Regions from separate parts of the Williamsia sp. z34 genome, predicted to be linked through region 2. Evidence: riboswitches for the same ligand, from Rfam matches in the RefSeq annotation. Region 2 holds a riboswitch; each other region holds the start of a gene.
What was found. Region 2 has a riboswitch for S-adenosylmethionine ahead of AC51GT_RS21085 (aminotransferase class V-fold PLP-dependent enzyme). Riboswitches for the same ligand answer to the same signal wherever they lie in the genome.
Positions count from the first base shown of each region.

Region 1: it holds a riboswitch for S-adenosylmethionine, as region 2 does, so the genes downstream of both, AC51GT_RS15295 (aminotransferase class V-fold PLP-dependent enzyme) here and AC51GT_RS21085 (aminotransferase class V-fold PLP-dependent enzyme) in region 2, are expected to answer to the same signal.
Region 3: it holds a riboswitch for S-adenosylmethionine, as region 2 does, so the genes downstream of both, AC51GT_RS18085 (LLM class flavin-dependent oxidoreductase) here and AC51GT_RS21085 (aminotransferase class V-fold PLP-dependent enzyme) in region 2, are expected to answer to the same signal.
Region 4: it holds a riboswitch for S-adenosylmethionine, as region 2 does, so the genes downstream of both, AC51GT_RS17985 (amino acid ABC transporter permease) here and AC51GT_RS21085 (aminotransferase class V-fold PLP-dependent enzyme) in region 2, are expected to answer to the same signal.

Region 1 covers NZ_JCANWW010000005.1:392,163-399,687, forward strand. The annotation lists gene AC51GT_RS15275 (Rv0361 family membrane protein) at 1-243, shown strand, start outside; gene AC51GT_RS15280 (rhodanese-like domain-containing protein) at 240-653, shown strand; gene AC51GT_RS15285 (O-succinylhomoserine sulfhydrylase) at 691-1,899, shown strand; gene AC51GT_RS15290 (DedA family protein) at 1,947-2,588, shown strand; SAM riboswitch class IV at 2,656-2,771, shown strand; gene AC51GT_RS15295 (aminotransferase class V-fold PLP-dependent enzyme) at 2,803-3,630, shown strand; gene AC51GT_RS15300 (hypothetical protein) at 3,627-4,130, shown strand; gene alc (allantoicase) at 4,180-5,205, opposite strand; gene AC51GT_RS15310 (MarR family winged helix-turn-helix transcriptional regulator) at 5,351-5,845, shown strand; gene AC51GT_RS15315 (inorganic diphosphatase) at 5,913-6,425, opposite strand; gene dacB (D-alanyl-D-alanine carboxypeptidase/D-alanyl-D-alanine endopeptidase) at 6,552-7,525, shown strand, end outside.
Region 2 covers NZ_JCANWW010000009.1:158,481-166,005, forward strand. The annotation lists gene AC51GT_RS21065 (GNAT family N-acetyltransferase) at 1-679, opposite strand, end outside; gene AC51GT_RS21070 (LLM class flavin-dependent oxidoreductase) at 664-1,839, opposite strand; gene AC51GT_RS21075 (glutathione S-transferase C-terminal domain-containing protein) at 1,849-2,751, opposite strand; gene solA (N-methyl-L-tryptophan oxidase) at 2,754-3,884, opposite strand; SAM riboswitch class IV at 4,127-4,244, opposite strand; SAM riboswitch class IV at 4,437-4,549, shown strand; gene AC51GT_RS21085 (aminotransferase class V-fold PLP-dependent enzyme) at 4,635-5,834, shown strand; gene AC51GT_RS21090 (PP2C family protein-serine/threonine phosphatase) at 5,831-7,030, opposite strand; gene AC51GT_RS21095 (alpha/beta fold hydrolase) at 7,027-7,525, opposite strand, start outside.
Region 3 covers NZ_JCANWW010000007.1:78,946-86,470, reverse strand. The annotation lists gene AC51GT_RS18105 (ABC transporter permease) at 1-261, opposite strand, end outside; gene AC51GT_RS18100 (ABC transporter substrate-binding protein) at 264-1,889, opposite strand; gene AC51GT_RS18095 (hypothetical protein) at 1,886-2,035, opposite strand; gene AC51GT_RS18090 (LLM class flavin-dependent oxidoreductase) at 2,032-3,141, opposite strand; gene AC51GT_RS18085 (LLM class flavin-dependent oxidoreductase) at 3,227-4,294, opposite strand; SAM riboswitch class I at 4,325-4,419, opposite strand; gene AC51GT_RS18080 (MarR family winged helix-turn-helix transcriptional regulator) at 4,662-5,126, opposite strand; gene AC51GT_RS18075 (VOC family protein) at 5,264-5,776, shown strand; gene AC51GT_RS18070 (pirin family protein) at 5,821-6,594, shown strand; gene sigJ (RNA polymerase sigma factor SigJ) at 6,622-7,525, shown strand, end outside; gene AC51GT_RS18060 (carboxymuconolactone decarboxylase family protein) at 7,524-7,525, opposite strand, start outside.
Region 4 covers NZ_JCANWW010000007.1:60,043-67,567, forward strand. The annotation lists gene nhaA (Na+/H+ antiporter NhaA) at 1-1,101, opposite strand, end outside; gene AC51GT_RS17980 (uracil-xanthine permease family protein) at 1,300-2,622, shown strand; SAM riboswitch class I at 2,822-2,914, shown strand; gene AC51GT_RS17985 (amino acid ABC transporter permease) at 3,066-4,031, shown strand; gene AC51GT_RS17990 (amino acid ABC transporter ATP-binding protein) at 4,028-4,810, shown strand; gene AC51GT_RS17995 (ABC transporter substrate-binding protein) at 4,847-5,821, shown strand; gene AC51GT_RS18000 (GNAT family N-acetyltransferase) at 5,845-6,393, shown strand; gene AC51GT_RS18005 (LLM class flavin-dependent oxidoreductase) at 6,390-7,439, shown strand; gene AC51GT_RS18010 (NtaA/DmoA family FMN-dependent monooxygenase) at 7,446-7,525, shown strand, end outside.

The DNA of each region.
Region 1 (7,525 bases), on a different contig from region 2:
GCCGTTTTCTGCACCGCAGAACTCGACTCGGCGGACTTCCCGACCCAGGACGAGTTCAGGGCCGAATACCAAAAAGCGCGGGACGCCGACGGCAAGATCGAGGTCGAGAACATCTCGGAGACCGTCGTCAACGGCGACCGGGCAACGGCGAATGTGCACTGGTTCCGGGAAGAGAAGAGCGAAACCACGATCACACCTATTGTTCTGGTCAAAGAGGCCGGTAACTGGAAGGTGTGCTCATGAGCTACGCAGGTGATCTGACCCCGCAAGAAGCCTGGAACCTCCTGCGCGAGGATCCGACCTCGGTGCTCGTGGACTGTCGGACCCAGGCCGAGTGGAGCTACGTGGGCGTGCCGGACCTGACCGATGTCTCCAAGAGGGCGATCTTCATCGAATGGGTCAGCTTTCCCGACGGTGCCCGCAACGCCGATTTCGTGACGCAGCTGCGCCAGGCCGGTATTGCGGACGATCAGCAGGTCGTGTTCCTCTGCCGGTCCGGACAGCGTTCGATCGGTGCAGCCGAGGCCGCGACCGCCGACGGCGTGGCCAAGGCGTACAACATTCTCGACGGTTTCGAGGGTGCGACCGATCAGGACGGACATCGCGGTGCGGTCGGGTGGAAGGCAACCGGCCTCCCGTGGCGGCAGTCGTGATTCCGGCCGCCGGCTACCAGACAATGCATTGCGCACGATGGAGGACGAGTTGAACGCCAATCTGCCCGAGGGACTTTCGCCCGAGACCCTCGCTGTGCGCGGAGGCCTCATGCGGTCCGGCTTCGAGGAGACCTCCGAGGCCATGTACCTGACCTCGGGCTATGTCTACTCGTCCGCGGCCGCGGCCGAGCGGGCTTTCACCGGCGAGGACGAGCGCTTCGTGTACTCCCGTTACGGCAACCCGACCGTGGCGATGTTCCAGGAGCGACTCCGTCAGCTCGAGGGCGCCGAGGCGTGTTTCGCCACCGCCAGCGGCATGGCCGCGGTGTTCGTGGCACTCGGTGCGCTGCTCAAGGCCGGTGACCGGCTGGTCGCCGCACGCAGCCTGTTCGGTTCGTGCTTTGTCGTCTGCAACGAGATCCTGCCCCGCTGGGGCGTCGAAACCGTCTTTGTCGACGGCGAAGACCTCGAGCAGTGGGAACAGGCGCTCTCCGAGCCGACCGACGCGGTGTTCTTCGAGACCCCGTCCAACCCGATGCAGACCCTGGTCGACGTCGAGCGGGTCTGCGAGCTCGCCCACGCCGCCGGTGCACAGGTCGTGCTGGACAACGTTTTTGCGACCCCGCTCCTGCAGAGTGGCCTGGAACTCGGCGCCGACGTCATCGTGTATTCGGGTACCAAACACATCGACGGTCAGGGCCGTGTGATGGGTGGTGCCGTACTCGGGTCCAAGGAATACATCGACGGTCCGGTGCAGACCCTGATGCGGCACACCGGTCCGGCGCTGAGCCCGTTCAACGCCTGGACGTTACTCAAGGGACTCGAGACAATGCGGCTGCGGGTGGATCACTCGACCGCCGCGGCGCTGCGCATCGCCGAGTTCCTCGAAGCCGATTCGCGGGTTGCGCGGGTGCGATATCCGTTCCTGCAATCACATCCGCAGCATGATTTGGCGAAGAAGCAGATGTCGGGCGGTGGCACCGTGGTGACCTTCGAACTCGCCGACACCGGTTCGGTATCCGGGAAGGCGCGGGCGTTCGAACTGCTCGACGGTCTGCAGATCGTGGACATCTCGAACAACCTCGGGGACTCGAAGTCGCTGATCACGCATCCGGCGACCACCACCCACCGCGCGATGGGACCCGAGGGTCGGGCTGCGATCGGGTTGTCCGATTCGCTGGTTCGGCTGTCGGTCGGTCTTGAGGGTGTGGACGATCTGCTGAAGGATCTCGACCAGGCTCTGTAACGCAGAATTGGGCGACGCCGCCTGCGGCCGTCACCGGGGATCGGAGGGTGGGCATTTTTCACTCGCTGGCCGACTGGGTCATCTCGATCATCCAGTCGACGCCGCCGTGGGCGGTGTATCTCTTGGTGTTCGTCGTCATCTACGGAGAAGCGGCGGCTCTGCTCGGTCTGGTCCTGCCCGGTGAGACGGTCCTGCTCGCCGGTGGGGTCGCGGCCGCCCTCGGCGAGACCAACATCGTCTGGCTGATCGTCGGTGCCTGCGTTGCCGCGGTGCTCGGCGATTGGACCGGCTATTCCATCGGCCGCAGATCCGGAGGCCGCATCACCGAAACCCGCTTCGGCGGATGGGTCGGACGAGAACGCTGGCAGAAGGCCGAGGAACTCATCCGCCATGGTGGGGTGGCCACGGTGATCGGAGCCCGCTGGATCGGCTACGTGCGCACCGTGACCCCGTTTGTGGCGGGGATGAGCAAGATGCCGACGCGTCAGTATGTGCTGGCAAACGTCGCCGGTGGTGTCGTCTGGGTGACCGTGGTGTGCATCATCGGCTACGCGGTCGGTGAAACCGTCGGGGCGACGGTGATGTTCTACCTGGCTTTCGGTGCCGGGGCGCTCATGCTTCTCTATTTCGCCGCTCGCTGGTGGCAGCATCGGCGCAGGTCACAAAAGGCCGCGGCCAGCGCGGAATAACATTCACGCCGCGTTAAAGAGGTTCGATATTTGACAGGGAAATCAACGGCGCTGCAATGTGGTCATCGGTGACGAGTGTCAGCGACAAGCCCCGGCTTGCTGGCCGGCAACCCTCCATTCGCGGCGGGGTGCTCCGGGTGACAACCTGGCCGCTGTCTGTTCGGACGGTGGCAAGCGCGGACTCCGGCCGAGTCCGGATCTGAAGGGACTGTGGGTGACGAACTCCTCCACGAACGATTTGAAGGACGAGATCGCCCGGTTTGTGAAGGCCCGCCCGACCGATCGGGTCCTGTTCGCCTCCGAACTCGCCGAAGCCGTTGCGCTGGTCGCCGGTGTCGCGCCCGGCGGCGTCGTCACACTTGATCTGACCGCCGCCCTCACGAACCCCACCCCCGATGGTGACCACCGGGTGGTGCCGGCGCAGATCGATCTGGTGACCACCCTGGCCGCGGTGGACAGCGAGCTCGGACGCCGTCGCGCCGCACTCCTGATCGTTCCGGCCGTCGCCGAGGCCACCGGCGAAGTGGTGCCGCTGCCCGCGCTGGCGGCGATCGCACACCGACGCGGCGCGCGACTGCTGGTCGATGGCAGTGAGCTCGTGTCCCGGCGGGCGGTGAACCTGACCAGCCACGGGATCGACTACCTCGTGTTGTCCGGCCGGTCCGTCGCCGGTCCGGCGGTGGTTGTGGGCCGCGGCGACTGGCTCGCCGACTGTGCCGACGCCGATATCGACACCGTCGCCGGCAACGTCGGCACTGACCGGTCCCCGGCCCGGGCGCTGGCCGACCTCGGTTACGAGAGCGCCGGTCTCCACGAGCAGGCACTGTCCGAGTGGCTCGACGCCGAAGCCGCCCGGCATCCCGGGATCCGCCGACTGCAGCTGTGGCCCGATGCCGGTGACCGCGTGGGAATCGCCTCACTGACCGTGGCCGGACACCCTGAGCCCGCCGTCATCCGATGGGACGCCCACACCGGCATCGATGAGCTTGCCCGGCAACTGAACTCACTCGTGGACAGCACTCTTGAGCAGGAGAAATCATGACCGAAGCAGATCGCGTCACCACCGTACGCACCCGCCCCGAACTGCTGGTCGCCATCGAGGGCGACAACCACCAGCTCGCCTGGAGCAGGCCTGGCCCGTCCGAGGCCCGGGATTCGGCGGTCCGCCGGATCCGCCAGCCGGAATTGCGGGGCGGCATCAAGGAGCGAGCCGCACTGCGTGCCGGCTGGCAGGAACTGGGCGAGGATCCCGCGGACCTGGTGGTGGCGTTGGAGATCGACGTGGTGATCGCCGAGGACGCGGCCACCGCGCGGGCAGAGCTTCTGCGGCTGGGGGAGTCGAGGTTCGGCGACACCGTCCGCTATGTCGGCACCGCCAACGGATTGCTGACGCTGATCGTCGACATCTATACCGCCGAGGTCGCCGATGCGGTCATCCTGCGGCCTCTCGACCTGGGGCGGACGGGTGATCGGCCCGGTTCGGCCCAGCTCATCGCCGACCGCGTGCTGCCCGGACTGCTCGAACGGGCCACCGCGGCCTGACGCCCCACACCACGCCTGATCGCAGGCGTGATGCGGACCGATCCGCCGATCAGCTCTCGCCGTTTTCCCAGCGATCGATGATCCGTGCGCGAGCGTCGTCGGTCAGCGAGCCGTACAACCGCAGTCGTGCCATGCCGCCGTCCGGGAAGATGTCGAGGCGGGCCTCGGTCATCGGCCGGTCTGCCTCGATCAGGAACCGGTGTCGGGTGTCGGGTTGCAGGGCGGATCGGCCCAGAACCTCGAACCACTCACCGTTTTCGCCGTCGCGGCCACGAATCATCGCCGAGCCCGGTGCATTTCCCAAGAAGTAGCTGGTGTCGAGTTCGGCCAGGCCGATCGTCGACTCACCGGCCAATTTGACCTGGACCCAGTCGTTTCCGTCGTCGCGCCGCCGTGAGGTCTCCCAGCCTTCTCCCATCGTGCGGGCCCGGCCGGGCATCAGGAGGTTGTTCGGGGAACCGTAGAACATGTTGGAGCAGGCGGTGATCATGCCGCCGTTCTCGAGGGCGGCGAGGTCGAAGTGTCCGTAGGACAAGAACTTCGGGTCGGGGACGCCACGGCCGTGCACCCGGAATCGGGCCACGCCACCGTCCGGATGGATTGTGAGCCGCACATGGGTGAACCGCTCCTTGGAGTCCACCCGGAACGGATTCTGTGTATCGCCGTTGACCTCGACGCGATCGACGATCGTCTGCCACTTGGTGTTCTCGAGCAGCTCCGAAATGGTCGGAATGCCTTCGACCGCAGCAGCTTCCACTGAAATGTAAGGGGGGTAGTTGCCGACGAACCAGGATGTGTCGACCACGACGCCGTAGATGATGCCGGGGACACCGAGTCGCACGATGGCCTGGTCCACACCCGCTTCGCGCCGGCGCCGGGTTTCCCAGCCGTCATAGACCTGACCCTTGTGCCCGAAGGTCGCCGGTTGATATTCGGCGGCAGAGGTCTTGATGAGATTCTCGGCCTCGGCGAAGAGGGCGTCGTTGGTCCAGAGGACCGCGCCGCCGAGAGCGCGTAGAGCCAGATCTGGCATCGAGGTGAAGTGGGGGCGCGAGTTCGGCGGGGATGGAGTCACGACTCATCAGGCTAGTGGCACCGCCCAGCGGGTGCGACTTGTCGCGTCGGCGACGCCGGGTTCTTGCGAAAGCTCCGTGACGCGGGCCATACTTTCTGCCAACAACTAGTTGCAAGTCGAAACTCGTTGAACCATGAGAAGGACCATGTCGAAGGAGACAGCGTCGCGCGACGCTCAGATTGCGGATCTCATGGAGGTCCTCGCGAGGCACCTGCGGGTGCGTGACCGGTTGTCGGCGACGCGGTGGCGAACCGCGGACGATGCTGTCGAGTCAGCGGCCTATCACTGCCTTTTTCGGCTGAATCGGGCGCCGGCACGCTCGGGTGAGTTGGCCGAGGCGCTGTTCAGCGACCCGTCGACCATCAGCAGGCACGTCGCTCAACTGGTCAAGCTGGGCTATGTCCGGCGTGAGGCCGATCCGCGCGACGGCCGGGCCACGATCCTCGTGGTCACCGAGTCCGGTGCGCAGCGGGTCGCCGATTTCCGCAACCGCCGGGCCGAAGAACTCGAGACGATGCTGGCCGATTGGGATGACGGTGACGTGGAGACCTTGACCGAGTTGCTCGGCCGCTACGTCAGCTCCGCAGAACGCAGCCTCATCGAGGCCAACGAGACACCCGCGGACCGCGCCCGGTCCTGACCCCCCCCACCGAGAAGGGCCCGACATCGCTGCTGCGAGGCGGGCCCTTGTTCGTGTTCGGGGTCGATCAGCCGCGAGAGGGCTCGTTCGCCTCGTCCGGGTGCTTGGCCAGACGATCGATCGCCTCTTGTGCGACCTTCTCGGCGTCGGCCTTACCGGTCCATCCGCCGGCCTGGACGTCTTTGCCGGGCTCGAGGTCCTTGTAGTGCTCGAAGAAGTGCGCGATCGCCTGGAGCTCGAAGTCGTCGACGTCGCCGATGTCCTGGACGTGGTCCCAGCGGACATCTCCGGCGGGCACTGCCAGCAGCTTGTCGTCGCCACCGGCCTCATCGGTCATGCGGAACATGCCGACGATGCGGGCGCGGACGATCACGCCGGGGTAGACGGACTCGGGGAGCAACACCATGGCGTCCAACGGATCGCCGTCTTCGCCGAGGGTGTTGTCGATGTATCCGTAGTCGGCGGGATAACCCATCGACGTGTACAGGTACCGGTCGAGATAGATCTTTCCCGACTCGTGGTCCACTTCGTACTTGTTGCGTTGTCCCTTGGGGATCTCAATCGTGACGTCGAAGTCCACGTTGTACTCCTCGTAAGTTCTGCCTACCCAAAGTGTTCTCCGGTAGCCGGTCAGCAAATCGACTCAACGATACTGTGGAGACCTGTGCCCGCCGCGCGCGGCAAGAACTTCGACCGGAGGTAATTCGTGCCAGGCAGTTCGCCCCGCCGCAAGGGACTCCTGTGGACGCTACTTCCGGTGATCGTGCTGATCATCGTTGCGGCGATCGTGCTCGTCATCGCGCTGCGGGTGGACGAGGACCACAACAGTCTGCCCGCGGGTGCCTCCGCGCAACCTTCACCGGTGACGCTGAGTCCACAGATCAGTCCCGTGGCCCCCGACGCACCGTTGCCCACCGCGTCCGGAATCGCCACCGCGCTGACGGAGGCGCTGGCGAACCCGGGCCTGGGCGAGTTGTCGGGCGAGGTCTCCGATGCGATCACCGGACAGACGCTCTGGTCGCAGACCCCGAACCGTCCCATGGTTCCGGCATCGACGATCAAGATCCTCACCGCCGCGGCCGCTCTGCTGGCGTTGCCGCATGATCAGCGGATCTCCACCACGGTGGTCGCCGGACCCGACGGACAGGTGATCCTGGTGGGCGCGGGCGATCCGACACTGTCCGTGCAACCGGACGGGCAGGAGACGTTCTTCACCGACGCCCCGCGGATCGCCTCGCTCGCCGACCAGATCGAGAAGGCCGGCATCGATGTCACCTCGGTGGCGGTCGACACCGGTGCCTTCTCCGGCCCGACGATGGCGTCGAGCTGGGACCCGGTGGACATCGCCGACGGCAACATCACCCCGATCGAATCGCTCATCGCCGATTCCGGACGAATCGATCCGCTGGAGATCGACTCGCCGCGGACACCGACCCCGGCTCTGGCCGCGGGGTCGGCTCTGGCCGCAGCGCTCGGTGTGGACACCCCGGTCGTCCAGGCGACCGCCCCGGCCGCCGGCAGCGTGGTCGCCACCGTGACGTCGGCGCCGCTGGTCACCCGGCTGGGCGACATGATGCGCGCCAGCGACAACGTACTCGCCGAAACCATGTCCATCGAGATCTCCAAGGCCATCGGCGGTCGGCCGACGTTGGCCGGCGGGATCGAAGCCGTTCGAAAGGT
Region 2 (7,525 bases):
GGGTCCGCAACCGAAAGCCCAGGTGTTTGTACAACTCGATGGCGTTGGTGTTCTCGGCCGCCGCGTGTAGGAACGGTGTCTCACCCCGCGCGTAGATCCCGTCGGCGACAGCGAGGACCAGCCGGGTGGCCAGGCCTTCGCCACGGAAGTCGGCGTCGGTACATACCGCGCTGATTTCGGTCCATCCGGGTGGATGGAGGCGCTCGCCGGCCATGGCGATGAGCCGGCCCTCGCGACGGATCCCGAGATATGTTCCGAGTCGGTATGTTTCGGGGCTGAAAGGCCCGGGCTTGGTGCGGTCGATCAACGCGAGCATGTCAGGAACGTCGTCCGCGCCGAGTCGAACGGCGCCGGGTTCGGGCCGTGGCTTCAGCGTCTCGGTGGCAACCATCTGGACGCCCGGGCCGCTCATGACGATCTCCCAGCCGTCGGGCAGATCGGTCACGTCGACAGGCAGTGCAACTTCTTGTCCGGGGCCGATCAGATCGGCGAGATCGGTCCACGTCTGCGCATCGCCCAGATCACCGACCCCGACGAACGGCGAGATCGTCGGGAGGTATCGCCGCGCGCGGGTGGTGCCCTCGCTCAGATGCAGATGGGCTCCTATCAGGCTCTCCCACATGGCATTATCGAGTACACCGGTGTCCGGTGTGGTCTGAGCTGTCACCGGCTGAACCATTCTTTCGCTATGAGTTCGTACGAGCGCACCCGCGCCGCGTAGTCGTGCGTGATGGTCGTGATCGAGAGCTCGGCGGCTCCGGTGGCGTCCCGCAGGACCTCGAGTTTGTCGGCAACGGTGGACGGCGATCCGACGAATTGCGTCAGCACCCGGTCGCGGACCAGTTCGCGGTCGTCGTCGGTCCATTCCAGCGCAGCTGCCTGCGCCGGACTCGGGTACGGGATCGCGCCTTCGCCGCGCCGGATGCTGCGGACCCAAGGTGCATATCCGCTCGCCAATTCGGCTGCTTCGTCATCGGTTTCGGCGATGACCGCATCCACCGATACCGCCACATACGGTTCCGGGACGTCCGCGGACGGTTGGAATGCTGCCCGGTAGGCGTCGACCGCGTCGATGACCGTGCTCGGGCTGTGGTGATAACTGGCAACAAAGCGCAGCCCCTTCGACCCTGCGACGGCAGCGCTGGATCCACCGGAGGCGCCGAGGATCCAGACCTGCACGTCGGCACCAGCTCCCGGGGTGGCGTGAGCGGGAAGCCCATGTGGACTGACATATGTGTCGTCGAGGAGGGCAAGAACGGTGGAGATCTGCTCGTCATAGCTCGGGGCGTACGCGCCGGGTTGCTGGAGCAGGTCGAGTAGGTGAGTGATGGACTTACTCGCAAACGCGCCGGCGATGTTGTAGATCTTGGGCAGGAGCAGACCGTTGGGGGTGTATGTGTCTTCGGTGTGGGCCGCTCCGCCGCGGGCGGACAAATAGTTTTTTGCTGCGACTTCGGTCACCGATTCCGATCCCGTGGTCGTCTCCGGGGCGGGGCGAGAAATGGATCGTCCGATACCGAGGTCGAGGCGACCCGGGTACAGCGTGTTGATCAGGCCGAACTCCTCAACCGTCGCGAGCGGCGTCCGATGACCGAATTGCACTCCGGCCGAACCCAACCGGATGGTCGAGGTGGAACCTGCGATCAGTGCGATCTCGACGGCGGGTGATGAACCGAGGACCCCCGGATTCGTATGGTGTTCGGCGAACCAATAGCGGGTATATCCGAACTGTTCGGCGCGCTGGACCAGGTCGATGGTGTTGCGCATTGCGGTGGTGTTGTCCGACCCGCTGGGACGGGGCAGAAGGTCGAGTACCGACAGGGGGATGGGCGATGCCATTTCGAACTCCTAGTGAGCTGCTGCGGACGACGTGATCGGCGACTGCCATTCATCGGCTATGGCGTCCGATGCGCCGAAGGATGCGAAATCGGTGGTGGCGCGAAATGCATCCAATGAGTACAGATCTCGGGCATAGCGCCACAGATTCGGGAAGTCGATGAGACGCCTGGTACCGGCCCTGGCCGCCGCAGCATCGTGCCGAACCAGCGTCACCCAGAGCCGGACGTCGGCGAGGGTGACGTTGTCGCCGAGGAGGTATCGATTTTCGGAGAGCCGGCTGTCGAGTTCTGAATATGCCTGATACACCGTGGCCGCGGCTTCCTCGGCAACCGAACCGGTTCCGGTGGCCACGTGTGCGGCGCTGTTGACCGTGGCTCGCAACCAGACTTCCAACTCGTCGATCTGCGGGCGCAGATCCTCTGGGTAGAGGTCGAACTCACCGGTGATCTGACGGCGATACTGCGACGCGAGATCGGCGTCGAGTGTGTCGAACGTGTTGCTCACCACCTGCTTCGTCTCGCGGTCCCACAGGGTGGGGACCGACACGTGGCCGTCGAAGCCGGGTTCGGTGGCCTCATAGGCATCGCGCAACAGGGTGAAGCCGTTCACCGGGTCGGGGCCGTGGGTCTCGCGGAATGCCCACCCGCGGGCATCGCGCGCACCGTCGACGTAGCTGACACTGATCACATCGGTGAGGCCGGCCAGCTCGATGACCAGCGTGACCCGCTGAGCCCACGGGCAGAACCAACCGGAATAGACGTGATAGCGATCAGCCACGGCCGGGTAGGGCGTGGATCCGTCGCCGCTGATACGTCCGGCGAATCGATACACCGGTCGGGTGTCGTCCGGTTCGCGAGTGATCGTGTACTCACCGTAGGTCTCGGTATCGGCTGGACTGGCGAATCTCGACATGGCTAGACAACCTTTTCTGCGGAGTGGGAGCGGAAAGAGAACAGCTCGGGGGCATCTTTGTCGGCGGTGAGGTCGGCGAGGAGGCGGCCGATGGCGGGCACGAACTTGAAGCCGTGTCCGGAGAATCCGGCGGCGACCGCAACCGGACCGCGGCGGTCGATGACGAAGTTGGAGTCGGGTGTGGTGGCGTACGTGCAGCTGATCGGGGTCAGTGCGTCGGCATCGACGCCGGGCACCCAATGGCGGACGTATTCCTGCAAGGCCTTGAGTTGCCGTGGTTCCGCCGTGAAATCGCGGTGGTCGGGGTCAACGACCGGTCCGGTTCCATGGAACCCGACCTTGACGCCTTCGGCACCCGAGGACAGGCCGTACACACCACCGAATTCGGGTGCGTTCGGTCCGTCCGGGTCGTGCAGGATCCCGAAGCTGGGCCACTCGGCGTCCTGGTCACGCGGTACAAAGTGTGCAGGTTGCTCTTGAGTGACGGTGATCTGTGGCAGCGGCACGATGCCCGACAACAGCTTCGTCGCCCAGGCGCCGGCCGCCACCACCACACGTCGGGCCACGTACTCCTGGTCATCGGTGCGTACGGTGACCGAGTTGTCGTCTGTGACGTCGATCGAGATCACCTGCGATTCGTGTCGAACCTCTGCGCCGAGGGCTGCTGCGCTGCGTTGTAGCGCGCTGACAGCGTTGTCCGCATGTAGTCGTCCGCTGTTGGGGTAATACAACGCGCGGCCGTCGAATCTGATTCCGGGCCAGCGCTGCGAGGCCTCGTCGGGCTCGAGCCACTGATGGACGAGTCCGAGGTGGGCGAGGGTATCGGAGATGGCGGTCAGACGGTGTGTCCATCCTTGGTCGACGCCACCGGTGATGGTGAGCAGCTCTGACCCGGACTCCTGTTCGAGTTCCGCCCACAGCGTTTCGGCCTCGCGGGCCAGCTCTACGTAGGGGCGCTCGGCGTAGGAGGTGCGAAAGATCCGTGACGCTCCGTGGGACGCGCCGTTGCGGTGTCCGGGTGAAAAGCGTTCCAGCAAAACGGTCTCGGTGCCTCGCCGGGCGAGTTGCCAGGCGGCGGCCGAACCCATCGCCCCGCCACCGACGACGACGGTGTCGACCCTTGTCACGCTCATGTGGATCGACCTGCTCCCGCGTGTTCGTGTCGCTGTTCGAGAGCAGGTACCGCGATGAGCAGGGTGTGGTGGTCAGGGGGACTGTCGACGATCTGCTCCTTGTTGGATCGAAGCCTGTCGGACCACACGGACATCAGGTGCACTCCTGGTAAGTGGGTGCGGTGCTGACCACGCAGCGAGCAGCACGGCGGATGTGAATGATCATCGAACTCCTGGAGATATCCTCGGGCTCAGATGCCTGAACCCCGCGCTTGCCCCATGCCGGTGAAGGCTGGGACCGTGTCTTTGATCCAGGGCACCCCGCCGCGGTGGAGGGTTGCCGACCAGCAAGCTGGAACTTGGCGCTGATACTCGTTGACACAGGGCAGCTGTTGTCCACCAAGCGAATCCGGGCATCGTGGGGGCATGCCCGGGTCGGAGGATTTCAACTGTTGGACAGAACCATACGCACGCTCCTGCCCAAATCCGAAGGATGCGCGGAGTTCCGATCGCCGAGAAGTTAAAGGAAAATGGGTATGGACGACGCCGAAGAAGTCTGTTAGCGTCGTCGTCGGTCACGAGTACCAGCGCACAGCCCCGGCTTGCTGGTCAGCAACCCTCCATCGCGGCGGGGTGCTCCGGGTGAAGACCTGGCCTGTTCGAACCCGAACAGGCAAGCGCGGACCTCCCACGTCCGAGTTCGAACTGCCGCATCGGCAGGGTTCGAACTGGCGGCGCGTGTGGAATCCCTGACACCGGAGGGTGTGAGCAATGAGCACTGCAACACTGGGACAATCCTTGGAAGCCCTTGCAGCGATTGAGGGTTCGGATACCCGAGCGCCACTGAGTGATGGCTCGACCACGCGATACGTCAACTTCGACTACGCGGCGAGTGCGCCGGCTCTGTGCAGCGTCGTCGAGCGGATCACGCAACTCCTGCCGACGTATTCGAGCGTCCACCGCGGGGCCGGTTACGCGTCGCAGGTCACCACCCAGGCATACGAGAGCGCCCGCGCGCAGGTCGCGGAGTTCGTCGGCGCCGGGCAGCAGCACAGCCTGATCTTCACCCGGAACACCACCGATTCCCTGAACCTCCTGGCCGGCTGCGTGCCGGGCAAGGTCGTCGTCCTCGACCTGGAACATCATTCAAATCTGTTGCCGTGGAGTGATGTTCACGTGGTCCGGACCGCGAATACACTCACTGCGACGATCAGCCGGGTGGAGACCGCCCTCAAGGACACCGGCGCGGTGCTGCTGGCGGTCACCGGCGCGTCCAACGTCACCGGTGAGATCCTGCCGATCGATGAATTGGCTGATCTCGCGCACCGCAATGGTGCCCGAATTGCCGTCGACGGAGCGCAGCTGGTACCGCATCGCCGGATCGACATCACCGCCGCCTGCATCGACTACCTGGCGTTCTCCGGACACAAGACCTATGCGCCATTCGGCTCGGGAGTGCTTGTCGGGCTGCGGGATTGGCTTGACGTCGCCGAACCATACCTGGCCGGTGGTGGTGCCGTTCTGAACGTCACCGAGCAGGACGTGACGTGGGCGCGGTCGCCCGCCCGTCATGAGGGCGGCTCACCCAACGTCCTGGGTGCGGCCGCGCTCGCGGCGGCCTGCGTCGAGATCGCGTCCCTCGGTGATGCCGTGGTTTCCCATGAAACCGCGCTCACGGAACAGTTGCGCAACGGCCTGGCACAGATCCCGGGCGTGCACCCCCTGAAGATCTTCACCGACAGCACCGACGCCGTTGGCGTTGTCAGCTTTGTCGTCGACGGGCATCGGGCCGCTGAGGTGGCAGCCCATCTGTCGGCCGAGCACGGCATCGGTGTGCGCGATGGACGATTCTGCGCCCACCCGCTTCTCGATCGCCTGGGCCACGGTTCCGGGGCGGTGCGCGCCAGCCTCGGCCTGGGTTCGACCTCCGAGGACGTCGACCTTCTGCTGGCCGCCCTCCGCGCCCTCTAAACCCCGGATGGGGGGACACTCAGCGCCAAGAGCGCGGTGTCGTCTTCGAGGCCGGCACCGAAAGTGTCGAGCAATGCCCCCAAGTCCTCGATGATCTGGCCTGCCGACGTCGGCGTGTGTGCCGACGCGAACTCGAGCAGCGCACCGTTGTCGTCGTACCGCTCGGGACCCGGTCCGGTCCGCGCCTCGGTGAGCCCATCGGTGTAGAGGACGAGGGTGTCGCCGGCATCGAGATGGATCCGCGTCGAGACGAACCGGGGATCGCGCAGGATGCCGACCAATTGCCCGCCCTCGGTACTCACGTACTGCGCCTGACCGGCGGCGCTGAGCAGCAGTGCGGGTGGGTGCCCACCACTGGCGAGGTGGACGTCGAAACCGTTGTCGCGGCGGGTGAGCACCCCGAAGATCACTGTGCAGAACCGTGGTTCGTCACCATGGTGATTGGCATGCAACACCGTGTGGAGGTTGTGTAACACCGCAATCGGGTCGTCGTCGTACACCGCCGCGGCGCGCAGCGTGTAGCGGGTCAGCGAGGTCACCGCCGCCGCGGTGGCCCCTTTGCCACACACGTCGCCGAGGAAGAACCCCCACTTGTGCGCCGACAGGGCGAACAGGTCGTAGAAGTCGCCGCCGACATCGTCGATCGACGCAGCGTGGTAGTGGGCCGCGGCCTCCATGCCATCGGGAGGTCGCAACGACGGTGGAAGCAGCGAGCGCTGAAGTGTCGAGGCGAGCAGCTGTATGCGCGCATGTTCTTCTTCGGCATGGCGCCGCGCCTCGAGCAACTGCTTCTCGTATGCGCGGCGGTCACGTGCGTCCTGTGCGGTGATGCGGATGAGCACGGCGGTTCCATCGGCGCCGATCTTCACGTTCGCGGTGACGAATACGGGCAGTCGTCGGCCGTCGGCCGCGACGAGGTCGACGGTGATTCCGTTCAGTACCCCTTCGAGCTGCAGCAGCGGTGCGAAGTGGGTTTCGTAGTGGATCCTCCCGCCTGCGGTGAGCAGATCGCTGAAGGGTTTGCCCAACAATGACGCTCGGTCCTGCCCGAGCCACACCGTCAGAGTGGTGTTGACCTTTGCGATGCACCCGTCCGGCCACGTCGACAGATACCCGCACGGCGCGTTCTCGTACAGGTCTTCCAGACTCTCTTGGAGTACGTCCGGTGACCTGATATCACTGTGGTCCGTGCTCATCGACGGCCATCGACGAAGGCCGCGATGGCCTCGGCGGTGGGCACGGGGTTGCTGAGCTGGGGGCAGTGGCCGCTGGCGTCGAGCGTGACGAGTTCGCTGCCCTCGATCTGATCATGCACGTACGCGCCGACGTGCCGGGGCGCCAGAGAATCGCGCTCACATTCGATCACGAGGGTGGGCACGGTGACGCGTGCGAGATCGGTCCGGTTGTCGGACAGGAAGGTGGCGCGGGCGAACACCAGCGCCTTCTCCGGGTCGGTTCGACAGAACGATTCGGTCAACTCGCCGCCGAGCGCGGGTCGATCCGGGTTACCGACGATGTTCGGCGCCATCGACGCCGACCAGCCGAGATAATTGCTCTCGAGAGACTCGAGAAGTTCGTCGATGTCCCCACGCGTGAAGCCACCCCGATATCCATCGGATTCGTCGTCGACATAGCGCGGTGAGGGGGTCAGCAACACCAGCTTGGCGAACCGGTCGGGTTCTTTGGCCACA
Region 3 (7,525 bases), on a different contig from region 2:
CGTGGAGATCGAGGTACCGAAGTCGCCGCGGACCGCGTGGGTGAGCGAGGTCCAGTACTGCGACAACAACGACTCGTCGAGTCCGTACCGGGCCTGCAGATCCGCAACGGCCTGCTGATCTACCGGCGTCGCCGAATTGCCCTGTACGGCAATGCTGACCGGATCAGACGGTAGGGCGAACAGGATCAGGAAGGCCACCGTGAACGATGCCCAGAGCACGCCGACCGCCTGCAGCGCCCGCAGTCCGACATAGCGGATCACGATCAGTTCCCGGAGATCCAGGTGTCGAAGAACACGAGTCTGGCCGAGGCGTCGAACTTGAGGTCTTCTGTCGTCGATCCGATGCCGATGACCTGGGACAGTTCGGTCGTCGGGATCCAGAGACCGTCCGAGATGACCTGTTCCTGCGCGGTGGCGAGCAGGGCGCCGCGCTGCGCTGTGTCCGTCGTCGCGAGCTGCTCGGTGAGGGCCTCATCGAGCACCGGGATCGGGCCACGTTGATTCAGGTTGCGGCTCTCGAGTCCGAAGGTCGTTCGCAGGATGTCTCCGTCGGCGCGAGTGCTGTTGTAGTACAACGCGTCGTAGTCTCCGCTTGCCTGCAACGCGGTGAACTCGGCATTCGACAGGAGACCGAGTTGCAGATCCACCCCAACGGCCTTCAGCTGCTGTTGGACCAACTCGAGAATTGCCTGATTACCGGTGAACACGGCGCTGAACGACAGCGTGAATGCGAGCTTTCGTCCATCTTTCTCCCGGATTCCATCATCACCTTCGTCCCACCCTGCCTGGTCCAGAATTGAGCGCGCCTTGTCCTGATCGAAGGTCACCTCCGACGACAGGTCGGTGTACCCGGGCGTATTCGCGGCCAGGGCGGTGGTGGCCACATTGAAGTCGTCGCCCAATACGGTGTCGACGAGTTCCTGTCGGTTGATGGCCGGGATGATCGCCTGCCGCACAGCCGGATCGGAGAGGACCCCGCGGGTGACATTGGGCTGGAATCCGAACGTGATGCCCGGGTTCGGCGTGGTGAGGACCTGGCCACCGACCGCTTCGATCTGCGGCGCGTCCTGGGGCAGCGCATCACTGACCGCATCGAGCTGGTCGGAGGACAGCGATCCGGTGCGCACGCCCGACTCCGGGATCACGGTGAAGTCGATGCGATCGAGATACGCCTCGCCGGTATGGGCGAAGACCGGTGAGCTCCAGTTGTAGCCGGTGCGCTTGACCAGCGACACCGACCGGTCCTGCTGCCAGTCCGCGTAGGTGAACGGCCCGCTGCCGATATTGGTCCCGAGGCACCGCTCTTCGACGGTCTGGGCGATGGTGGCGTCGGCCTGCAGACCGAGCTGCGAGGTCGATGTGGCCTGCAGGAACTGCGCGTTCGGTGTGCTGAAGTCGATCTTCGCCGTCAGCGGGTCGACCACGGTGGTTCCGATATAACCGGACAGATAACTCGAGGCCAGCGGGGTTTTTGCGGCGCCCAGGGCGAGGATCGAGTCGAAGTTCTTCTTCACGGACTCCGCGGTGAGCGGCGTGCCATCACTGAATGTGACACCGTCGCGGAGCTTGAACGTGAACGATTTGGCATCCGGGCTGATCTCCCAGCTCTCCGCGAGCCACGGCGTGATGTCGCCGGTTCCCGGATCCTGGTCGGTCAGGGAGTCGACCACCTGGCGGGTGACATAAATCGTCTGGTTGGTGGCGCCCTGAGCGGGATCCGAACAGGTCGGCGCCCCGGACAATCCGTAGCGCAGGGTTCCACCCGGCGTGGCGGGGCCGGCGTCGCCCTCGCCGCCGGAGGCGTCGGACCCGCAGGCACTGAGCAGGGTTGCTGTCATCAGCGCCGCGCCGAATACGGCGAGTAGCGGTCGGGACACACTTGCATTCATCGATTTCCTTCGTCGATCCTGGCGGTGGCACGCTTCTGCGGCGAAGCGGCGGCTGCTTCACCCACTGTCAGCTCACTGATGAGGTTAAACCGTTGCGCCCCAATATCTTCAATAAAATCAGGTTGGTTTTGAACCAACTCGATCACGCCACACCCTGGATATCCCTGTCGCGCTTTGCGACTTCCTCACGAACGATCGGAATCACATACCGGCCGAAGTCGATCGCGTCGTCGAGCAGGTCGTAGCCGCGCGCCGAGAGGATCTCGATCCCGAGGTCGTGGTATTCGAGCAGCGCGGCCGCCACCGTCTCCGGAGAACCGACCAGCGCATTGGAGTTTCCGCCGCCCCCGGTCGCTTTGGCCGTTGCCGTCCATCCCGCGGCTCCGAACCGCTCGATTGAATCAGCGATCTCCAGCAGACGCTGAGAGCCGGCGTTCTGAGGCGATGTCAGAGAGAATCCGCGTGGGAATTGGGCGGCGCCGGCTGCCCGGGCATTGAGCTGACCGAGTATCGATTCGGCCTTCTGCCAGGCCAATTCATCGGTCGGTGCGATGATCGGCCGAAACGCGACCTGTAGCCGCGGGCGCTTTTGTCGACCTGCGGCTTTCGCGGAGGCGGTGATCGACGCGATCTGCTCGGCGGTGTTCTCGAGGGGTTCACCCCACAGCGCGTAGATGTCAGCCTCCGCGCCACCTACCGCATAGGCGGCCGGCGACGACCCGCCGAAGGAGATGTCGGGCCGTGGCTGCGCCACCGGGAAGACATCGGAGACGAAGTCGTTGAACCGGTAGTGGGTGCCGTTGTGGTCGAACGGTTCGCGGCTGGTCCACACCTTCTTGACGATCTGGATGTACTCACGGGTGCGTTCGTACCGCTGGTCTTTCGTCAGGAAGTCACCTTCCCGCTGCTGTTCGGTGTCGTTGCCGCCGGTGATGAAGTGCACCGTCACCCGTCCCCCGGAGATCTGGTCGAGGGTGGCGAAGGTCTTGGCGGCGAAGGTCGGGTACGAGACATTGGGACGGTGCGCCAGCAGGATCTCGATGCGGTCGAGGTTGCTTGCGATGTACGAGGCCGCCGCCGCGGGTTCCGGAGCACCGGCGCCATAGGCGAACAGGATCCGGTCCCACCCGAAATCCTCGTGTGCACGAGCGAGTTTGAGTGTGTACTCGCGGTCGAACGAACCGGCGGTGGTACGAGGGTGGGTCTCGGTGCCGTCATTCGTGGCTGCGATCCCCAGGAACTCTACTGGCATGGTTGTCCTTTTTCGAAGTGTCAGAGGAAACGTGTGGACGTGCGGCGGCCGACATATGTCGACGGCGGGATCCGGGTCGGGGCAGTCACGACAGCACCTCCAACGCGGTGGGAGTGGCGATCGGGCGACTCGGGATCTCGCGCCGCAGCACCGGGGCGATCTCGGACTGGAAGAGTTCGAGCGAGTCGCGGTGCTGGGCATTGCTCAGGCCGCCGGCGTCAGCATGCAGATGCATCACCTCATGGCCGAACTTCTCGTGGTACCGCAACACCTTGTCGATCACCTGTTGTGGACTTCCGAGTAGTAGCGAGCTGCGTTCCACAGCGTCTTCGAGGGTCGGAAACACCAGAGGCAGACCGAATGACCCGATTCTCGCCAAGGTGGCATCGAAGATCGGGCGGTAGGTGTTGATCGCATCCTGCGAGTTCTTGGTGGCGTAGTACCCGGCCGATCCGGCACCCACAAGAGCATCCGCCGGGTCGTGCCCGTATGCCGCCCACCGTGCTCGGTAGTGGTCGATCAATGCCGCATAGGGTTCGACCGGGTTGGTGACGTTGGCAGAGAACAGCGGATCCCCGTAAAAGGCTGCCAGGTCGACTGATTCACGGCTCGTGGCACTACCGTGCCAGACGCGGATCTTCTTCTGCAGCGGGCGGGGCAACGCCTCGGCGTCGATCAACGACGGACGGTACTTGCCGGTCCAGGTGACCGTGTCGTCCTCCCACAGTCGCCGGAACAGTTCGTAACCTTCGCGGTTGCGCTCCCATTGGTCGGCCTCGGTGACTCCGAACAGCTTGGCCTGCGCGGCGCCGTTACCCTTGCCGATCATCAGTTGCAGTCGACCGCCGGAAAGATTGTCGAGGGTCGAGTAGTCCTCGAAGGCGCGGACCGGGTCGAGCAGACTGAGCGTTGTCACCGCGGTGAACAGCGCGATCGTCGAGGTCCGTGCGGCGATGTTACTGAGCACAACCGGTGGCGACGAGGAGATGAACGGCCTCTCGTGCCGCTCGCCCACCCCGAAGCCGTCGAACCCCAATTCCTCTGCGAGGACCGCATTGTCGATCACTTCTCGAAACCGCTGCGCCGGGGACACGGTCTCGCCGGACAACGGGTGGGGCGTGTGGGTGATCAGACTGATCAACAGAAACTTCACCCGGACTCCTGAACTGATGACATGACACAACCTTCATCGGTCCCGGCAGTAGCACCCGCACCCGCCGAGGCGGGGGGTTGCTGCGACGTCAGCGAGCCGGGTCTCTCAGTCGCTCTTGATGATCCTTGTGCACAGTAGGCCCGTGCTCACCCACCGTGGAACGGTTAGATTCAGTCGGGTTCAAACCCCCGGTCATCGATGACCCCGGGGTGCTGCAATGTCACACAGAACAAACGCGATCTCGCGCCCTGTCATCAGCAACGATCAGTTGCCGACCGTGCGCACTTGGGGTTCGGCAAGATGCTTGCACCCGCAACGACTTTTCGCCAACCCCCGCAGCCGACCGAGTCGGCGATCGACCAGGCGCCTATGCCGGCGGCCGCTGCAGGTGCTCGCGCACGTCAGCGAATGCCCGGCCCACCACGGCAACATCGCGCGTACTCAGCAGATCGAACATGTTTCGCCTGACCTCGGCGACATGTCCGGGGCTCGCCGAGGTCAGCTTCTGCATCCCGGCGTCGGTCAGTTCGGCCAACATGCCCCGTTTGTCGTCTTCGCATTCGACGCGGCAGACCCATCCGGCGTCCACCAGACGACCGATTGCCCTGGTGGCGCCGCTTCGTGTGGTGGTGATCGCATCAGCGAGATCCCGCATGCGCAGTCGGCGCTGCGGCGCCTCGGACAAGACGACGAGCAGTTCGAAGTCGGTGAAGGACAAGCCCGCATCCCGCGCGAGCTGCTGATCGAGCGTCCGCAACAGCAACCGGGTCGCATCCAGGTACGCGCGCCACGTCCGCTGCTCGTCCTCACTGAGCCACTGTGTTGGTTCCACGGTTCAGAGCATAGCCAAAGTAGTTGACAACGCAATCAGTTGCGGTACGCTACCAAAGTAGTTGACAACGCAACCATTTACCTCTGGCCACTCGAAGCGCACACTGGATGAAGACCCCCCGCACGGAAGGACCGGCCATGAGCACCGCCGACACCGAGGACAAGCGCTCGCAGGAATACGCGGGCAGACGTGAGGCGATCCGTGCCAGACACCTGGTACCCGCCGACTCCCGCCCGGCGTCCTCGGCCCGCGGTCTGCACCACACCGCACTGGTCAGCGGCGATGTCGAACGCACCGTCCGGTTCTACCAAGACCTGCTCGGGTTCCCGCTGACCGAACTCATCGAGAACCGCGACTATCCCGGCTCCTCGCACTTCTTTTTCGACATCGGCAACTCAAACCTCCTGGCGTTCTTCGACTTTCCCGGCCTCGACGTCGGGCCGTACCAGGAAGTCCTCGGCGGACTGCACCACGTCGCGATCAGTGTCGAACCGCAGTGCTGGAAACACCTGCGCGACAAACTGATCGACGCAGGCGTTGAACTCATCGAACACAGCGAGGTGTCGCTGTACTTCCGCGATCCCGATGGCGCCCGCCTCGAACTCATCGCCGATCCGCTCGGCGAGATGTACGGCTCGCACGTTCTCTAGGCACGACCTGTAGGCGATACCGCTCCACCCGAAAGGCCCCACCGATGACCACCGCAACACCTCCCACCCGATTCGACCTCCGCCGCGCCGACAGCCGCTTCAAGACCGATGCGGGCTGGCTCGACTCCAAACATTCCTTCTCCTTCGGCCACCACTACGACCCGGCCAACACCCACCACGGCGTCCTGATGGTCAACAACGACGACATCGTGTTGCCCCGGCAGGGTTTCGATACCCATCCCCATCAGGACATGGAGATCGTCACCTGGGTTCTGCAGGGTTCCCTGGTCCATCAGGATTCGATGGGACACAACGGCGTCATCTACCCCGGCCTGGCACAACGGATGAGCGCCGGCACCGGGATCATGCATTCGGAGAAGAACGACGTCTGGCGCCAGGACAGCGCGGACGAGACCCACGATCCGGTGCACTTCGTCCAGATGTGGGTTGTCCCCGACGAATCCGGGATCACACCGGGATACGAGCAACTCGAGATCGACCATGAATTGTTGTCCGGTGGATTCGTTCCGGTGGCCTCGGGCATGCCCCGGTACGCCGACCACTCCGCGATCCGCATCAAAAATCGTTATGCCACCATGCATGTGGCGCGCATGACCCCCGGGCAGCGTCCACTGACCCTGCCGGACGCTCCCCTGTTGCACGTCTTCGTCCCGCGCGGTGAGGTCGAGATGGAGAGCGTCGGGGAGCTCGGCACCGGCGACGCGGTCCGCGTCCACGGTGATGGCGGACAGCAGCTGACCGCCACCTCCGATGCCGAGGTCATCGTGTGGGAGATGCATGCCGCGATAGCGGCCTGAGGGAGTGGGCACGTGGACTCCGATCCGATGGGTACCTTCGCGGAGCGTTTCGAAGAGCAACGCAGCCGGATGCTGTCGGTGGCGTACCGGATCACCGGCAGTATCAGCGATGCCGAAGATGCCGTCCAGGAATCCTGGTTGCGCCTCGATGCGGCCGATAGCGACTCGATCGATGATCTCGGAGCCTGGCTGACGACCGTGGTCGGACGAATCTGTCTGGACCGTCTCAAATCCGCCGCCGTCGTCCGCGAAAAGCAGGTGGGCCAATGGCTTCCGGAGCCGGTCGTGACGCAGGTCGTCCCCTCCCCCGAGTACGACGATCCCCTGCACGCCGTCATCGCGGCAGAGGACAGCCGCTACGCCGCGATGGTGCTGTTCGAAACCCTCACCCCGGCAATGCGCGTTGCGTTCGTCCTCCATGACGGATTCGGCGTGCCCTTCGCCGACATCGCCGAGATCCTCGGGTCCTCGACCCCCTCGGCACGCCAACTCGCCTCACGAGCCCGCCGAATCGTCTCCGACCTTCCGGCCCCGGTCAGCGACACCGAACAGGCCGAAGCCGTCGGTCGTCTCGTCGCGGCGATGGCGGCCGGTGACATGGATGCGGTGCTGGCTGCTCTGGACCCGGACGCGATGGTCGTCGGCGACGCCAACCGCACCACCCCCACCGCGGTTAAGGCGATCCGCGGTGCCGCCGGCGTCGCCCGGTTCCTGTTCTGGCTCCTGCGCCGTTACGGGCCAGATGCGCTCGCCCTGCAGATCCCGGTGCGGGTCAACGGCGAACTCGGCACCTACTCCGCCGGCTGGGAGGCCGACGGCGATCGTCGCGCCTCACCGGCCCGGGTGGTCTGCTTTGTTGTCCGCGACGGCCTGGTCGTGTCCATCTACGACATCGCCGACCCCGCCAAGCTGTCCGCCATCGATGCCGCTC
Region 4 (7,525 bases), on a different contig from region 2:
ACCGATGCCGGCGAGGATCGAGATGCCCAAGACGTCGATCCAGCGAACGCTGGCGTCGAGGGAGGCGCGCGTGAATGCCGATAGCAGTCGGGTGGTGCCGAAGATGCCGATCGCTTTGCCGAAGACCAGACCGAAGATGATGCCCAGGGCGATCGGGTCACTCAACGCATCGGTCAGACCGTCGAACCCGCCGATCGCGACGCCGGCGGCAAAGAACGCAAAGATCGGGATCGCGATGCCGGCCGAGATGGGCCGGATCCGGTGTTCGAAGTGCTCGGCCAGACCGATCCCGGCTTCCGGGCCGCCGGCGGCCTTGCTGCGAAGCACGGGAACGGTGAACCCGAGCAGAACACCGGCGACCGTGGCGTGGATCCCGGACTCATGGACGAACACCCAGGTCAGGGTGGCCAGCGGAATGAGCAGCCACCAAGACCGGATTCGTCGCTGCACACAGATGGCGAACAGCACCAGCGGTATCGCGGCGAGCGCGAGCGCGCCGAGATCGATGTCCTCGCTGTAGAAGACTGCGATGACGGTGATGGCGAGCAGGTCGTCGACCACGGCCAGGGTGAGCAGGAACGTCCGCAACGCCACCGGTAGATGCGTGGAGATGACCGCCAGGACGGCCACCGCAAACGCGATGTCCGTCGCGGTGGGAATGGCCCAGCCCTGCGTGGCGCCATCGCCGACGTGGGCGGTGAACGCCACGAAGATGATCGCCGGCACGATCATGCCGCCGACCGCTGCGGCAATCGGGAGGACCGCACGTTTCGGATCGCGGAGGTCGCCGGCGACGAACTCACGTTTGAGCTCGAGGCCGACCACGAAGAAGAAGATCGCGAGCAATCCGTCGGCGGCCCAGGTGGCCAGAGACAAGTCGAGGTGCACGCCCAGGGCGTCGGTGCCGACCCGGAACTCGCTCAGCTCGACGTACGCATCGGACCACGGCGAGTTCGCCCAGATCAGTGCGACCACGGTGGCCACCAGGAGGATTGCCCCACCGATGGTTTCTTTGCGGAGGATGTCGGCGATGCGCGACGCCTCCGCCCATGAGCCGCGGGCAAAGAGTGTCGAGGGGGTTTTTCGATCCTGCGCTGACAACGTTGTGTCCTGTCTAGGGGTCGGAGAAACACGACACGCGCGAACCGTCGAAACGACGGAATCTTGAGCACGCGGCCGACCAGACTTCCCGGCACACCGCCGGTAACTTTACCGTCTTGCGATCAGTGCGGGCCACGTGGCGCCGGAGAATCGGAGGCAATGGCGTGGATCGGCACATAACGCGGCAGACTGTTGCCCATGTCTGAGGAAGATCTGAAGCCGGCTGCGTCCGGCAAGGCGACCACCCAAACCCGGTCGCCGCTGTTCGGTTGGTCGCCGGCCGGGAGCAACGAGGTGGTTGCTCCGACCGAACGGCTGTCGTGGCCGCGCACGGTGGGCATCGGCCTGCAGCACGTGGTGGCCATGTTCGGTGCGACATTCCTCGTTCCGGTACTCACCGGATTCCCACCGGCGACGACGCTGCTGTTCTCCGGAATCGGCACGATCCTGTTCTTGCTGATCACCCGCAACCAATTGCCGAGCTACCTCGGTTCGAGTTTTGCGATCATCGCTCCGGTACTCGCCGCGACGGCCTCTCATGGGCACGGTTCCGCGCTGGGCGGCATCGTGATGGTGGGCGCGGTGCTGGTCGTCATCGGCGTGGTGGTGCACTTCGCGGGCACCGGCTGGATCCACGCGTTGATGCCGCCGATCGTGACCGGAACCATCGTCGCGTTGATCGGCCTGAATCTCGCGCCCACGGCCAAGTCGAACTACGAGCAGGATGCGGTCACGGCCACGCTGGTCCTGGTGCTGCTGATTGCCTCGCTGGTGCTGTTCAAGGGACTGCTCGGACGACTCGCCATTTTCACCAGCGTTGTCATCGGCTACCTGTTCGCCCTGGCCCGCGACAAGGTCGACACCGACCCCATCGGAGCCGCCGATTGGGTCGGCCTGCCCGATTTCCAGGCGCCGACGTTCCATCTGTCGGTGCTGCCGATGTTCTTGCCGGTGGTGCTGGTGCTGGTGGTCGAGAACATCGGGCACGTCAAGTCGATCAACACGATGACCGGGATCAACTACGACCACAAGATCGGTCGCGCCTTGGCTGCCGACGGTATCGCCACGGTCTTGGCCGGTAGCGGCGGCGGTTCTGCCACAACGACGTACGCCGAGAACATCGGTGTCATGGCAGCGACCAAGGTGTACTCGACGGCCGCCTACTGGGTGGCCGGCATCGCCGCGGTGCTGCTGGGTATGTCGCCGAAGGTCGGTGCGGTGATCGCATCGGTCCCGCCGGGTGTCCTCGGTGGTGTGACCACCGCGCTCTACGGTCTGGTCGGCATCCTGGGCGTGCACATCTGGGTGACGAACAAGGTGGACTTCTCCAAACCGGTCAACCAGTTCACCGCCGCCATCGCACTCGTGATCGGTATCGCCGACTTCTCGTGGACGATAGGCGATTTGAGCTTCGGTGGCATCGCACTCGGTGCGCTGGCGGCACTCCTGATCTACCACGTCATGCGCGTGGTCGGCGGCTGGCGCGGAACGGTTGTGGTGGACAAGGCGGACGTCGAGTAGACGTGCACTGACCCGACTGATCGCCCCCTCAAGCTTTTTGAGGGGGCGATCTTTTGTCTGTCACACGAGTTCCGATTTCAGACACAAGGGTGGGGCGCAAGGTTTAAAACATGGTGATTGCAACCCGAAAGCCCAGTGTCGCAAGGCAAATCAAATTCTACCCCTTGACGTCTGGTCCATCGACCGCATAGATTCCTCCTCACCATCCAGAGCGACCGAGAGACTTGGCTCGTCGACGTCGCAGCAACCCCGTCGCAGGACGTGTGGGTGCTACCGCCAAGAACGATGGAGGAACGATTATGGATCGCGCTTCGTGGAGACGTTTGCACGTCGACCTGTGCCGAGCGGGCACCGGCGTCTGTACGTAGGTCTGACCCACCTCACCCACACATTCTTGCCCTATTGGAAGGCCCTTCAGCGATGCTCGCTGCGCGCATACACCGGTGGTCACAGTGACCCAGATAGATATCCGCTCCACGCTCGACGAACCCGCGGCGGTGGACGACGCCGACCTGGTCATCGCGCGGAAGTGGCATCCATGGCGTTGGATCATCGCGATTGCCGCGCTGATCGTTGTCGCCCAGTTCTTGCACGGATTTGCGACCAACCCGGGCTGGGATTGGGGGACGTTCGCGCAGTACTTCACCGCGTCGTCGGTGATGTCTGCGTTGTGGCTGACCATCCAGTTGACGTTCTGGGGATCGCTGTTCGGATTTGCGATCGGCATCGCGCTGGCCGCGGCCAGGCTGTCGAAAAATCCGGTACTGCAGGTGATTGCCTGGTTCTACATCTGGGCGTTTCGTTCGATCCCCTTGATCGTCCAGTTGCTGTTCTGGTTCAACCTCGCGTACCTCTATCAGTCGCTGTCGGTGGGAGTTCCGTTCGGGCCGGGCTTCTTCGAGTTCAACGTCAACAATGTGATCAGTGGTTCGGCTGCGGCCATCATCGGTCTGGCGTTGCACCAGGCGGCGTATTCGGCGGAGATCATCCGGGCCGGGATCATCTCGGTGGATCAGGGTCAGCTCGAAGCCGCTGCCGCACTGGGTATTCCGAAGCGCCGCGAGTTTTTCAAGATCATTCTGCCGCAGGCGATGCGGGGAATCCTTCCGAACGCCGCGAACGAGGTCATCAGCTTGTTCAAGGGCACTTCGATCGTGTCGGTCATGGCAATTGCCGAGTTGTTCTACCAGGTGCAGGTCATCTACGGGCGCAGTGGACGGGTCGTCCCGCTGCTGATGGTTGCCACTGTCTGGTACATCGTCCTGACGTCGATCTTGTCGGTGGTGCAGTTCTACGTGGAGCGGCACTATGCCAAGGGCGCGCTGCGGACCATTCCGTTGACGCCGGTGCAGCAGATCCGAAAGCGGTTCTCCGACATCTCCTTTGCTCCACGCGGGGCGACCCGATGACCGAGGCGATAGAGAATTCGAGGTACGCGGTCGAGGTCAGGGGAGTTCACAAGTCTTTCGGCGATCTGGAGGTGCTCAAGGGTGTCGATCTGGTGGTACGCCCAGGTGAGGTCACCGCGATCATCGGTCCGTCGGGATCAGGCAAGTCGACGCTGTTGCGTGCCCTCAACCACCTGGAGAAAGTCGATCACGGCACCGTCCGTGTCGATGGTGACCTGGTGGGGTACAAACGCAAGGGAAACAAGCTTCACGAGCTGAGCAACAAGGAGATTCTGCAGCAGCGCTCGCGGATCGGTTTTGTGTTCCAGAACTTCAACCTGTTTCCGCATCTGACCGCACTGGAGAATGTGATCGAGGCGCCGATCTCGGCACAGAGACGCAAGCGGTCGGACGTCGAGCCTGAGGCAGTGGCTTTGCTCGAGCGCGTCGGCGTCGGTGAGAAGGCGCACGAATACCCACGCAGGCTCTCGGGTGGGCAGCAGCAGCGGGTTGCGATCGCTCGCGCACTTGCACTGCGGCCCAAGGTGATCCTGTTCGACGAGCCGACATCAGCGCTCGATCCCGAACTCGTCGGCGAAGTACTCGAAGTCATCCGTGGGCTCGCCCGCGACGGTGCGACGCTTGTCATCGTGACCCACGAAGTGGGTTTCGCACGCGAGATCGCCGACACGGTGGTTTTCATGGATGGCGGCGTCATCGTCGAACAGGGAACCCCGACCGAACTCATCGACTCTCCCAAGGAAGAACGCACCAAAGCCTTTCTCGCGCACGTCCTCTGAACCGTCTTCACTCAATCCGACAAACAAGGAACAACCATGTCCAGAACAAGCCGTCGACTCGCGGTCGTCGCGTCCGCATTTGCCACGCTCGCATTGCTGGTCACCGGGTGCAGCGAACCCGCTGCCGAGTCCGAAGTGGTCACGTCCGACGGACAGAGTTTCGACCTGTCGCCGGAGCAGTCCAGCCGAGTCCGCGTCGACAAGGTCGACGACATCGCGGCCAAGGTGCCCCAAGCGATCCGCGATCGGGGCACGCTGGTCGTGACCGGTGCCGGCGGTACCGCTCCACCGCTGCGGTTCTACGCCACCGATGACAGGACGATCATCGGATCGGAGGTCGACTTCACGTACCTGATCGGCGATATCCTCGGCCTCGACGTTGATCTGAAGGTTGCTGACTGGTCGCAGAACTTCGTCAAGATCGACTCCGGTGAGAACGACCTGTTCATCTCCAATGTCACCGTGACCGAAGAGCGCAAGGACAAGTACGACTTCGCCACGTACCGTTTGGACAACCTCGCCTTCGAAGCGCCCAAGGACAGTGGCTGGAAGGTCGAAGGCCGCAAGGATATTGCGGGCAAGAAGATCGGAGTCGGTTCCGGAACCAATCAGGAACAGCTGCTGGTCGACTGGAACGAACAAAATGTCGCCGAAGGTCTCGCGCCGGCAGAGATCGCGTACTACCAGAACGCATCCGATTACTACCTGGCTCTGGGTTCGGGGCGCATCGACGGATACTTCGGTCCCAACCCGTCGTCGGTCTACCACGCTGCGACCTCGGGCGACACCGAGGTGATCGGCGTGTTCTCCGGTGCGGGTGATGCACTGCAGGGCGAGATCGCGGTTCTGACCAAGAAAGACAACGGCCTCATCCAGGCCATCAACGAAGCGATCAACCACGCTATTGAAGACGGCAGCTATCAGAAGGTCATCGACCGTTGGGGCCTGCAGTCCGAGGCCGTCACCGTCTCGGAGATCAACCCGCCCGGACTTCCACGTACCGAAGGATAGGTCTCCCGATGGAGGGAAGACGAGTGAGTGCACGACCCAGTGGAGCCGGCCGAGCGGCCACCGCCACGGCTGATACTGCACACCTGCAGATCACCACGGTCCATCAGGACGATCCGCTGGCTTCCCCGCTGATCGAGGAGTTGGCTCTCGAGTACAGCTCTCGTTACGGGCGCAGCCCGGGGGAGCAGTACAGCGAACTGCGGGCTTATCCCGCAGAGGAGTTCGCGCCGCCGGGGGGTGTGCTGATCGTCGCATTGGCCGACGGTGCCCCGGTCGCCGGTGGTGCGTTCCGTCAGTACGACGCCACCACCGCCGAACTCAAGCGCATCTGGACGGCGTCGGCGTACCGGGGCCGGGGGTACGGCAAGGCAATCGTGGCAGAACTCGAGACGATCGCAACCAGCCGTGGCTATCGCCGAATCTTTTTGACAACCGGATGGAACCAGCCCGAGGCAGTGGCGTTGTATCTCGCTGCCGGTTACACGCCGCTGTACGACACCACACTGCCCTCCGACGAGGTCGGCGTGCATCCGTTCGAGAAGAATCTGGATTCGAAAGAGGTTTGTGCATGAGCGTTTTCGCCCTGGGTATCGAGCTCGATGGGGAGGGACGTCATCCGGCGGCGTGGCGACGGGCATCTCATGCACCTGACGCCTTGCTGACCGGAGAGACCGTGCGACGGAGAGTGGCTGCTGCGGAGAACGCCGGCTTCACGTTGGCGACGTTCGACGACTCGATCGTCGGTGCTACCAGCGAGATCGTCGGTCGCATCGACGCGCCCAACCGGGCGGCCTTCGTGGCCGCGACGACATCGACCATCGGACTTGTACCGCTGATCGGTACGACATACGCCGAACCGTTCCATACGGCTTCACAATTGGCCACTCTCGACTACGCGTCGCGTGGACGGGCCGGGTGGATCGCGGCACCCGTCACCGACAGTGCCGCGTCGAAGGTATGGGGCCGACCCGTGGTGGTGGGCGAGTCAGAACGTGCACGCGAACAGCATGATTCGATCACCGTCGCCCGTGATCTGTGGGACTCCTGGGAGGACGATGCGGTGATCCGCGATTTCGCCTCGGGCCGGTTTCTCGATCGAGACAAGCTGCACTACATCGATTTTCAGGGTGAGAGTTTCTCCGTGAAGGGTCCGGCGATCGTTCCCAGGCCACCGCAGGGACAATTGGTGGTGTTCGGAACCGCGGGCGACGTCGATGTACGCCTGGTCTCGGCGCCTTCCGTCGCCGCGATTGCCACGGCCGCGAGGGCCTTCGACAGGCTTGCCTTTGCCGAACTCGATGTCACCCTCGACACCGCCACCGAATCGGGTGCCGAGCGACTGGAGCATCTGAACTCGTACACGCCGGCCCAGGAGTCGGGGCGTCTCCAATTCATCGGCAGTGGAGACGAACTCACCGAACTCCTGACGGAGTTGGCCGGCCATGTCGACGGCGTCAGAATCCATCCCGCCGTCGTCGATGAGGATCTGGTGGTTCTCGCTCGCCACGTGTTGCCGCGCCTGTTCGCCGCCGGCACCAGCCATCGTCCGGTGCCGGGGTCGACATTGCGCGCCAACCTCGGCCTCACCCGTCCCGCAAGTCGCTACCAGAAGGCCTGATACGTCATGACCGTTCTCCGCCCCGATGCCCACGTGCACTTCGGTGTCTTCTTCCAGGGCGTCAACCACACCACCATCTGGTCCGA